2 regions of the Streptomyces sp. NPDC096176 genome follow, and region 2 is predicted to be linked to the other one. Evidence: riboswitches for the same ligand, from Rfam matches in the RefSeq annotation. Region 2 holds a riboswitch; the other holds the start of a gene.
The links. A riboswitch is a leader RNA that binds a small molecule or an ion and turns the genes downstream of it on or off. The one in region 2 is predicted to bind cobalamin.
Positions count from the first base shown of each region.

Region 1 (4,399 bases), on a different contig from region 2:
GCGACGGAGCGGTCCGGGGAGTTCCAGGAAACCCCGGGCCGGAAGTATCCGGCGATCATCAAGCGGCGGGAAAACGCCTGGGCCGAGTTCGTGCCCTTCCTCTCCTTCGACGTCGAGATCCGGAAGGCCATCTCCTCGACGAACGCGATCGAGACCGTGAACGCCCGCATACGCAAGGCCGTCCGGGCCCGCGGCCCCCGGGCGGCAGGGTCGAGCCTGGACTCCGATCCCGGACGTCGCTTGCCTGCGCCGGTCATCGCTGGTCGACATCGGCCTCGCCCTGGCGCAGACGTCTCCGCCGACCGGCCACGTCGCTCCGGTCCCGGTCGGCGGCCTGATCCAGCACTGAAGCTCTACCACGGCCGGGACTTTCAGGCTGGGCGGTGCCGTGGGGTGGGCCGGTGCACCTCGCGTCGCGCCGCGTCAGAGCGCGGTGGCCGCCTGCGGGCTGCGGGCCGTGTCGCTGCCGGGCACAGGCTCGGAAGCGTCGGAGCCGAGCGCCACGACGCGGTTGTCGGCGTCCACGTGCACGACGCTGGGCACGAGGGTGCGCGCCTCGGCGTCCTCGACCTGTGCGTAGCTGATGAGGATCACCAGGTCCCCGGGGTGCACCAGATGGGCGGCGGCACCGTTGATCCCGATGACACCGGAGCCACGCTGCCCCTCGATGACGTAGGTCTCCAGGCGCGCGCCGTTGGTGATGTCGACGATGTGGACGAGCTCGCCGGGCAACAGATCGGCGGCGTCCATGAGATCGCGGTCGACGGTGACGGACCCGACGTAATGCAGGTCGGCCTGGGTGACCGTGGCCCGGTGGATCTTGGACTTGAACATGGTGCGCAGCATCGAGGCACTCCCGGATCTAGGCTCCCTGCCTGCGTTTGTGCAGGTCAAGGGCGGTTTTCCTACCCTACAACGAGTCGCATGTTCGGGCAGCATTCCCCAGGTTTTTCAGGACTCATGCTGACCACTTGCTGACTTTCCTGGCACACCGTCAGGCGGTTACGGGAGAGCTTCGCCGCTCTCCCGGCCCCGCCGCGACGACGGCACAAGCGTACGCAGCACCCTCCGAAGGGCGTCAGTGATCACCGTCACTCCGGCGGTCCGTGCGGCGGTCAGGAGCGAGGGCGGTCGACCGGGAGTCGACCCGCGCACCGCGACGGGTCAGCCGGCCCAGGCCCTCCATTCCGTCTCAAAGGAGGAGGCTCCCATGGCTCATTGAGGAATCTGAGCGCCGAAGCGGCGCGGCACCATAGCAGCGGATCGCCGGTTACGACATGGTCGGCTATTGAAGACCCGGGGGCAGGACCGCGCGGCCGAGTCCCCGAGGGGTGAGAACGGCCGGCCCTGGCACGGCGGCACGACCTGTGGACAAGTCGTCGACACGTCCCTCTCTGCCGATCGGACCAGCATCCCGTGGGAGTACCTGCCGCATGACTTCCCGCTGGACAAGACTTCTGCCACTACTACGCGAGGTGAGAAGCGGACGGCACCACCCGATAGTCCGAACCTCGATCCTCTTGCCGACGCCGCTGCCCTGGATGACGTCCACCCTCTTGCCGGCCTCGACCATCTCCTCGTACGGATGCGTCGACACCACGACTGAGGGGTCCCCGAGCTCACCGCGCAGCAGGACGACCTCCACCTTCTGCTCTTCGTACAGCAGGGCTGGGCGGCAGGCTCCGGGCTCCGCATCGCTGTAGAGCACCTCTTGGGGCGGTCCACCCCTTCCCCCGAGTCACCTCACGCGCCCGGCTCGCCCGGCTCCTGGCCGTGGAGCGGCTGACCGCCTGGGAGACGTCGCCCTGGGCGGAGCTGCCCCTGGAGCGCTACGCCCTCGGGCAGGCCGCGCCGCCCGGATCGGGGCCGACGTACTGCCGGCTCATGGAGTTCGGCACTCCGCACCTGGGCAGCATCAAGGGCGGCAGCGCCGCGAAGCACACCATGTGCCACCACGTCTCCGGCGAGTGGCGGCTGGCCGCTCCCCCTGCGTGGCATGGACCCGCAGGACGCCTGGACGGAACTGCGCGGACAGCTCGTCCGGGCCTTCAACGCCGCCGGGGCAGGAGACTTCCAGGCCCCACGGCCGATCATCGACGTACGGCGGGACTGCCCGCCGCGAAGTGGGCAGTGTGCATCTGGTCGCTGATCGCCATCGGCGTGCCGGCTGTGGTGGCGTCGCGGCGCGACGGTTTCGCGACGGAGGCCGCCCAGGCTGCCTCCAGCCCGGCCGTGTGCGCGGCAAGTTCCTCGCGGTGCTCGGCGGCCTGCGGCCCGCCGTGGCCTCGGTGATCGCGTTGCGCTGCTCCACCCCGCCGTCGTAACCCGCTACGAGCTCACCGCGCAGGGCATGCTCCGCGAGACGGGCGAACATTCTCGCGTTGTCGGTGAGATGCGCCAGGCATCCACCAGCCCCGGAATGGGGCAAGTGGGTTGAAGGCGGCACTTTGCCACGGCGAATCATCCAGGGTACTGACATGACCACCGCTCACCAGCGCGCCGCCTGCGCCCTCACCGCGCGCGCCGCCGTCGCGGCGGCCGTTCTCACCATCGCCGCCATCGCCGCCACGCGGCCGCTGGGCAGGCGTCCGCGTGCGCCCTTTCACCCACGGTTCGAGGAAACGTAGTATCAGCTGGTCATCACCGCGACGGGAGACAGGAAGCCGGTGCAATTCCGGCACGGTCCCGCCACTGTGACCGGGGAGTGGAACTCTGAACAGCCACTGCGCATCGCGCGCGGGAAGGCCGGGGGAACGTCGATCCGGGAGTCAGGACACTGGCCTGTCGCGGGCCCGATCCGAGGAGCGCGGACTCCGCAGGAGGCTCTACGTGTACGACGGCATGCCCCGTCCCCTTTCCTTGCCCTACTCCCGGCCACGCCGCCACGCCCTGCGCGCCATGGGCGCCGCCGTCGCTCTGTCCGCGACTCTCCTCGCCGGCTGCGCCGCGTCCGAGCGCACCGGTGACAAGAAGCCCGCCGCCTCGCCCGTGGCGCAGGGCTTCCCGGTCACCATCGACAACTGCGGCACCCGCACCACGTACGACGCACCGCCCTCCCGCGTGGTCACCATCCACCAGCACCCGGCGGAACTTATGCTCGCGCTCGGGCTGAAGGACCGGATGGTCGGCACCGCCTTCCCGGACTCCGCCGTCCTGCCCGAGCTCACGAAGGACTTCGAGGCCGTCCCCGAACTGGCCAAGAAGGAGCCGTCCTTCGAGAACGTCCTGGATGCCGAGCCGGACTTCGTCTACGGCGGTTACGGCAGCGCGTTCGCCGAGGACGAAGGCAGGTCCCGCGAGGCGTTCGCCGACGCCGGTATCGACACCTACCTCAATCGCGAGTACTGCGGCAAGAAGCAGGTGTCCATGAAGGACACCTACGACGAGATCCGCACGATCGGCTCGATCTTCGGCGTGCGGGACCGGGCCGACAAGCTCGTGGCCGACCTTCAGGAACGTGTCAGCGCGACGGCGAAGGCGGTGGAAGGGGCGCCCGCCGTATCCGTGTTCGTCTACGACAGCGGCGACAAGACCGCCTTCACCGCAGGCGGCAAGAGCCTCGGCACCGAGGTCATCAAGCTCGCCGGCGGCCGCAACGTGTTCGCGGACCTCGACGACGTCTTCGGGGACGTCTCCTGGGAGCAGGTCGTCGCCCGCAAGCCGGAGGTCATCGCGATCTACGACTACGCCGGGGCCGGAAACATCGAGCAGAAGAAGAAGTTCCTGCTCGCTCAGCCCGCCCTCGCCGACGTCCCCGCCGTGAAGAACAAGCGCTTCGTCGTGCTGCCCCTGACCGCCACTCTGGTCGGCGTCCGCGCGCCGTACGCCGTCGAGGACCTGGCCCACGGACTGCATCCCGAGCGGTTCCGGTGACGGCTCGGACGGAGGACGCCCCGGTGGCGTCCTCCGACTCCCGGCACTCGGCAGCACGGGAGGAGACGCAGCGACGGGCCTTCGCGCCGGCCTTGGTGGTCCTCGCCGTCCTGCTCGTCGTCTCCATGACGGCGGGCATGGCCATCGGGTCGGTGCAGGTACCGCCCGGTCAGGTGTGGGGCATCGTGACGCATGCCCTCGGTGCCGACTGGTCCGATCCCGTCTGGTCCCATGCGCGCGAGACCATCGTGCTCGACGTACGTGCCCCACGCGTGCTGCTCGGTGCGGTGACGGGTGCGGGGCTCGCCCTGGTGGGTACCGCGTTGCAGGCCCTCATACGCAACCCGCTCGCCGAGCCCTATCTTCTGGGCGTGTCGTCGGGTGCGTCGCTCGGTGCCGTGGCCGTCATCGTTTTCGGCGTAAGCCTGTTCGGCCCGGTGTCGCTGTCGGCCGCGGCCTTCGCCGGTGCCCTGCTGACGCTGCTCCTCGTCTACACCACCGCTCGCTCCGGTGGACGGATCGCCTC
Region 1 is NZ_JBIWFV010000007.1:431,266-435,664, forward strand. Features, by position in the region: partial or broken gene ACIQ7Q_RS22275 (transposase) at 1-195, shown strand, start outside; partial or broken gene ACIQ7Q_RS22280 (NUDIX hydrolase) at 218-349, shown strand; gene panD (aspartate 1-decarboxylase) at 424-846, opposite strand; gene ACIQ7Q_RS22290 (hypothetical protein) at 1,286-1,708, opposite strand; gene ACIQ7Q_RS22295 (hypothetical protein) at 2,478-2,627, shown strand; cobalamin riboswitch at 2,618-2,800, shown strand; gene ACIQ7Q_RS22300 (ABC transporter substrate-binding protein) at 2,830-3,873, shown strand; gene ACIQ7Q_RS22305 (FecCD family ABC transporter permease) at 3,897-4,399, shown strand, end outside.
Region 1: linked by a shared signal. The riboswitch ahead of ACIQ7Q_RS22300 (ABC transporter substrate-binding protein) and the one ahead of ACIQ7Q_RS27545 (ABC transporter substrate-binding protein) in region 2 are both predicted to bind cobalamin.

Region 2 (4,399 bases):
GAAGCCGGTCAAGGGCATGCTCACCGGCCCGGTCACCATGCTCGCCTGGTCCTTCGTCCGCGACGACCAGCCGCTCGGCGAAACGGCGCGTCAGGTCGCGCTCGCCCTGCGCGACGAGGTGAACGACCTCGAGGCCATCGGCACATCCGTCATCCAGGTGGACGAACCCGCCCTGCGCGAGACCCTGCCGCTGCGCTCCGCCGACCACCCTGCCTACCTGGCCTGGGCGACCGAAGCGTTCCGGCTCAGCACGAGCGGAGTGCGCCCGGACACGCAGATCCACACCCACATGTGCTACGCCGAGTTCGGCGACATCGTCCGGGCCATCGACGACCTGGACGCCGACGTCATCAGCCTGGAGGCCGCCCGCTCGCACATGCAGGTCGCCCGAGAACTCGCCGCCCACGGCTATCCCCGCGAGGCGGGCCCGGGGGTGTACGACATCCACTCCCCGCGCGTCCCGAGCACCGAGGAAGCCGCCGCGCTGCTGCGCACCGGCTTGAAGGCCATCCCGGCGGAGCGGCTGTGGGTCAACCCCGACTGCGGTCTCAAGACCCGTGGCTGGCCCGAGACCCGCGCCTCCCTGGAGAACCTGGTCGCCGCCGCCCGCACGGTCCGCGGCGAGCTGTCCGCTTCCTGACCGCAGGTTCCGGTGGGCCGGGACGTCTTGGACGTCCCGGCCCACCGGCCGCCGCATCGTCGTCTTCCTCGGCCCGCGCCATCCCGACCGCGGCATCGCCCCGCTGCCTCTGTGAGCCGTGGCGCTCGCCGGTGCTCAGGAAGCCGTGCGGCGGCGCGGCGGGGTGAAGGTGTACAGGTCGAGGATCTCCGGACGGGGCGCGACGCCGGGGCCGCCCGCCCGCACCCAGGCGGCGATGTCCTCTGTCGCGTCCGGGTCGTTGACCAGGCCCAGCCACACCGGCCGGGCTCCGGCCGCCCGCCCGGCGGACGAGGGCCGCACAACGATCACGCCTGCCTGCTCGCACACGTCCAGGCAGGCGGACACACGTACGGGAGCCTCGGCACGCAGGCGCGCGGTCTGTGCGGCGTGGTCGACGCCGGTCACCTTCGAGGTGCCGCAGCAGCAGTCCCGGCACACGACGACCCGGCAGGGCACACCGCCGACCGGTCGCGCCGGCACCTCGACGGCGTACGCCTCACCGCCCATTGTCTCGGACACGCCGAAACACCCCTCTCTTCCGGGGAAATCCGCTCCGGTGTCCTTCGAGGAGGCGACGACGTGAGTCTCCTGGCTCTCGGCTCGCAGCTCGTCCCGGCCTTCCCGCCCTCCGCGGGGCAGTGGCCCGTTCGGGATCCGCTCACCGATCACAGTGGCGGGACCGCGCCGGATTCGCACCGGCTTCCTCGGACCGTCGTCGCCCTGTCGCCGGTCATCATCCCATCAGCCAACTGCCCGGATCATTCGGGCTCATGAGCGTGCGGGCTCGTCGCGGGCGGCTCGGCCGGGCGTTCCCGGCCGCCGTCATGGCCGGATGTCATCACGATGAGGAGCCCCACCACGACGGCCCCGGCGACCACCCGGCCGGCGGCCCGCACCACCCAGCCCGGCAACGACGCGCCCTCGCGCCGCCTGGGTGCGCCCAGCCGCTCGGCCCGCCGTGCGGGACGCAGCAGGCGCAGCAAGAGCAACGCGGCGACCGGGAGTTGCAGCAGCCACAGCACGGTGCGCGGCCACTCGCCGTACAAGACGTTGGTGCCGTACAGCAGGGTGTGCCACACACAGCACATAGACGACGATGACGAAGCGGTGCAACCGGCGCCACGTGTTCGCTCCGATGCGGTGCCGGACGTAGAACAGCAGGCCGAGCGGAACGGCCAGATAGAGGGCGCCCTGGCCGAGGAGGATGGCGATCCGGCCGGTGCCGGAGTCGTACCAGCCGGGCACGAACGTGTCCGCGAAGCCCACCCACAGCCGTTCCGCCCACGCCAACTCGACCTCGTAGCAGACGAATTCGGCGGCGAACATGCGGCGTGCGCGGACCTCAGGCCGCGTCCTGTGGCTGAACGCACAGAGGTGGGTCTGGCGGAGCGACGGCCCCCTCTGCCATGCTTCCGTCCGACAAGCGACGGCGGAACGAGGAAGCCGGTGAGATTCCGGCACGGTACCGCCACTGTGTAGGGGGAGCGACTCCACCCGAGGCCACCGCCCCGTCCGGGGTGGGAAGGCCGGAGAAGCCGTGATCCCGAGTCAGGAGACTCACGCCGTCGCACCTCGATGTACGGGGCGGATTTCCCCAGGAGAGGCGGTGGCACGCGTGTGCCTGCTCAGGTGTGGTGGCAGCCTCGTGCTGCCCATGGCCCGTCGGAGTCTGTCCGTACCGCTTGACGCGTCAGCCCCCTACCCCTGGTTCTGACGGCCTCCGCCCTCAGCGGGTTCCCTCCCTTACGCCGCATCGCGCGCCGCGCGCTGCCGGTGCGCCCTGCCACGCACGCCACCTGGAGTCATCTGTGTCCGTACGGTCCCCCATGCCCGGCCGTCGTCAGGCCGCCGCCGCGGCTGTCCTCGCCGCCGCCCTCACCTCCACCGCGTGCGGCGGCGACTCCGGCCGGCCCGCCGATGCCAAGGCGACGGCCGCGGGACAGGGCTGCGTCAAGAACTTCGACCCGGCCGAGGACTACTTCCCGGTCAAGTCGGAGGTGAAGCACGCCAAGAACTTCACGCTCCGCTACGAGAAGAGCTACCAGGTCCTCACCGTCAAGGAGCCCTACCCGAAGGGGAAGCCCGAGTCGTACGTCCTGGTCAAGTGCGGCGCGCCGAAGCCGAAGCTGACGGGTGAACTGGCGTCGGCCCAGCAGGTCACCGTCCCCGTCAAGAGCCTGTACTCGGCCTCCACCACCCACGTGCCGCTGCTCACCGAGACCGGCACCCTGGACGTGCTGACGGGAGTCGCGAGCACCGCGAACATCTCCTCCGCAGAGGTGATCGCGCGGGTGAAGGCGGGGAAAGTCACCGAGTACGCCAAGGACCAGACCCTCAACGCCGAGACGGTCATCGGTGCCAAGCCGGACGTGCTGATGACCCAGGGCACCGACGACCCGCAGTACCCGAAGCTGCGCCAGGCGGGCGTCGCGGTGGTCGCCAACGCCGAGTGGCTGGAGCCTAGTCCGCTCGGCCGCGCCGAGTGGGTGAAGGCGATGGCCGCGCTCACCGGGGCGGAGAAGCGCGCCGGCGAGTTGTTCGGCACCATCGAGGCCGACTACCGGAAGGTCGCCGAGAAGGGCGCGCGAGTGGTCGAGGCGGCCAAGCCCGTCGAGATCCTGCCCGGCACGATGTACCAGGGCACCTGGTACATGCCCGCCGGGGGCAGCTACGCGGCCCGGCTGATCAAGGACGCGGGCGGCACCTACCCGTGGGCCGGCGATGCGGGTACCGGCAACCTCCAGCTGAACTTCGAAGCCGTGTACGCCAAGGGCGGCGAGGCCCCGGTCTGGATCGCCGACCAGCAGTGGAAGTCCACCGCCGACGCGGTGAAGGCCGACAGCCGGTACGGGGAGCTGAAGGCCGTCACCTCCGGCGCGGTCTGGACGAACCAGAAGGCGCTCGGCCCCGGCGGCGGCAACGACTACTTCGAACGGGGTGTGCTGCGCCCGGACCTGGTCCTCGCCGACCTGTTCGCGCTGATGCACCCGGAGCAGGCGAAGGGCCACAACTTCACCTTCTACCAGCCGGTGCCCAAGGCGTGACGGACCAGCAGGTGACCGCCGAGCCGACCGCGCCGAGAACGGTGCGGCGCCTCGCCGTCGTCCTCACTCTCACGGCCGGTACCGCCGCGCTGTTCGTCCTCACCATCGCGACCGGCTCCCACCGGGTGCCGGTCGCGGAGGTGGTGCGGGTCCTTCTCGGCGGCGGAGCCGAGGACCCGCGCTGGTCCGTGATCGTCGAGCAGGTACGGCTGCCGCGCGCGCTGACCGCCACCGTCGTCGGCGCCGCCCTCGCGGTGGCGGGCGTGCAGATGCAGACGCTGTTCCGCAACGCGCTGGCCGACCCGTTCTCCCTGGGCGTGAGTTCGGGCGCCAGCATGGGTGTCGCCGCCGTGGTCGTCGGCAGTGGCGGGGTCGCCGGGAGCTTCACCGGAGACCTGGCCGGGCTGGGACGGGTGGGCGTCGTGCTGGCCGCCTCGATGGGCGCCGCCGCCGTGCTGGCCCTCGTCCTGCTCCTGTCGCGATGGGTCCGGTCGGCCGTCACCCTGCTCGTCATCGGCGTCATGATCGGCTCGGCGGCCACCGCGGTGGTCGGCGCGATGCTCGTCTACGCCCGGCCCGAACGGGCCCAGCAGTTCGTGATGTGGGGCCTGGGCAGCTTCAGCGCCACGACCTGGCCCGACCTCCAGGTGATGCTGCCCGTCATCGGCCTCGGCCTGCTCACCGCGCTGCTGAC
Region 2 is NZ_JBIWFV010000011.1:193,716-198,114, reverse strand. Features, by position in the region: gene metE (5-methyltetrahydropteroyltriglutamate--homocysteine S-methyltransferase) at 1-640, shown strand, start outside; gene ACIQ7Q_RS27555 ((2Fe-2S) ferredoxin domain-containing protein) at 776-1,168, opposite strand; cobalamin riboswitch at 1,243-1,367, opposite strand; gene ACIQ7Q_RS27550 (hypothetical protein) at 1,420-1,740, opposite strand; cobalamin riboswitch at 2,057-2,241, shown strand; gene ACIQ7Q_RS27545 (ABC transporter substrate-binding protein) at 2,470-3,705, shown strand; gene ACIQ7Q_RS27540 (FecCD family ABC transporter permease) at 3,702-4,399, shown strand, end outside.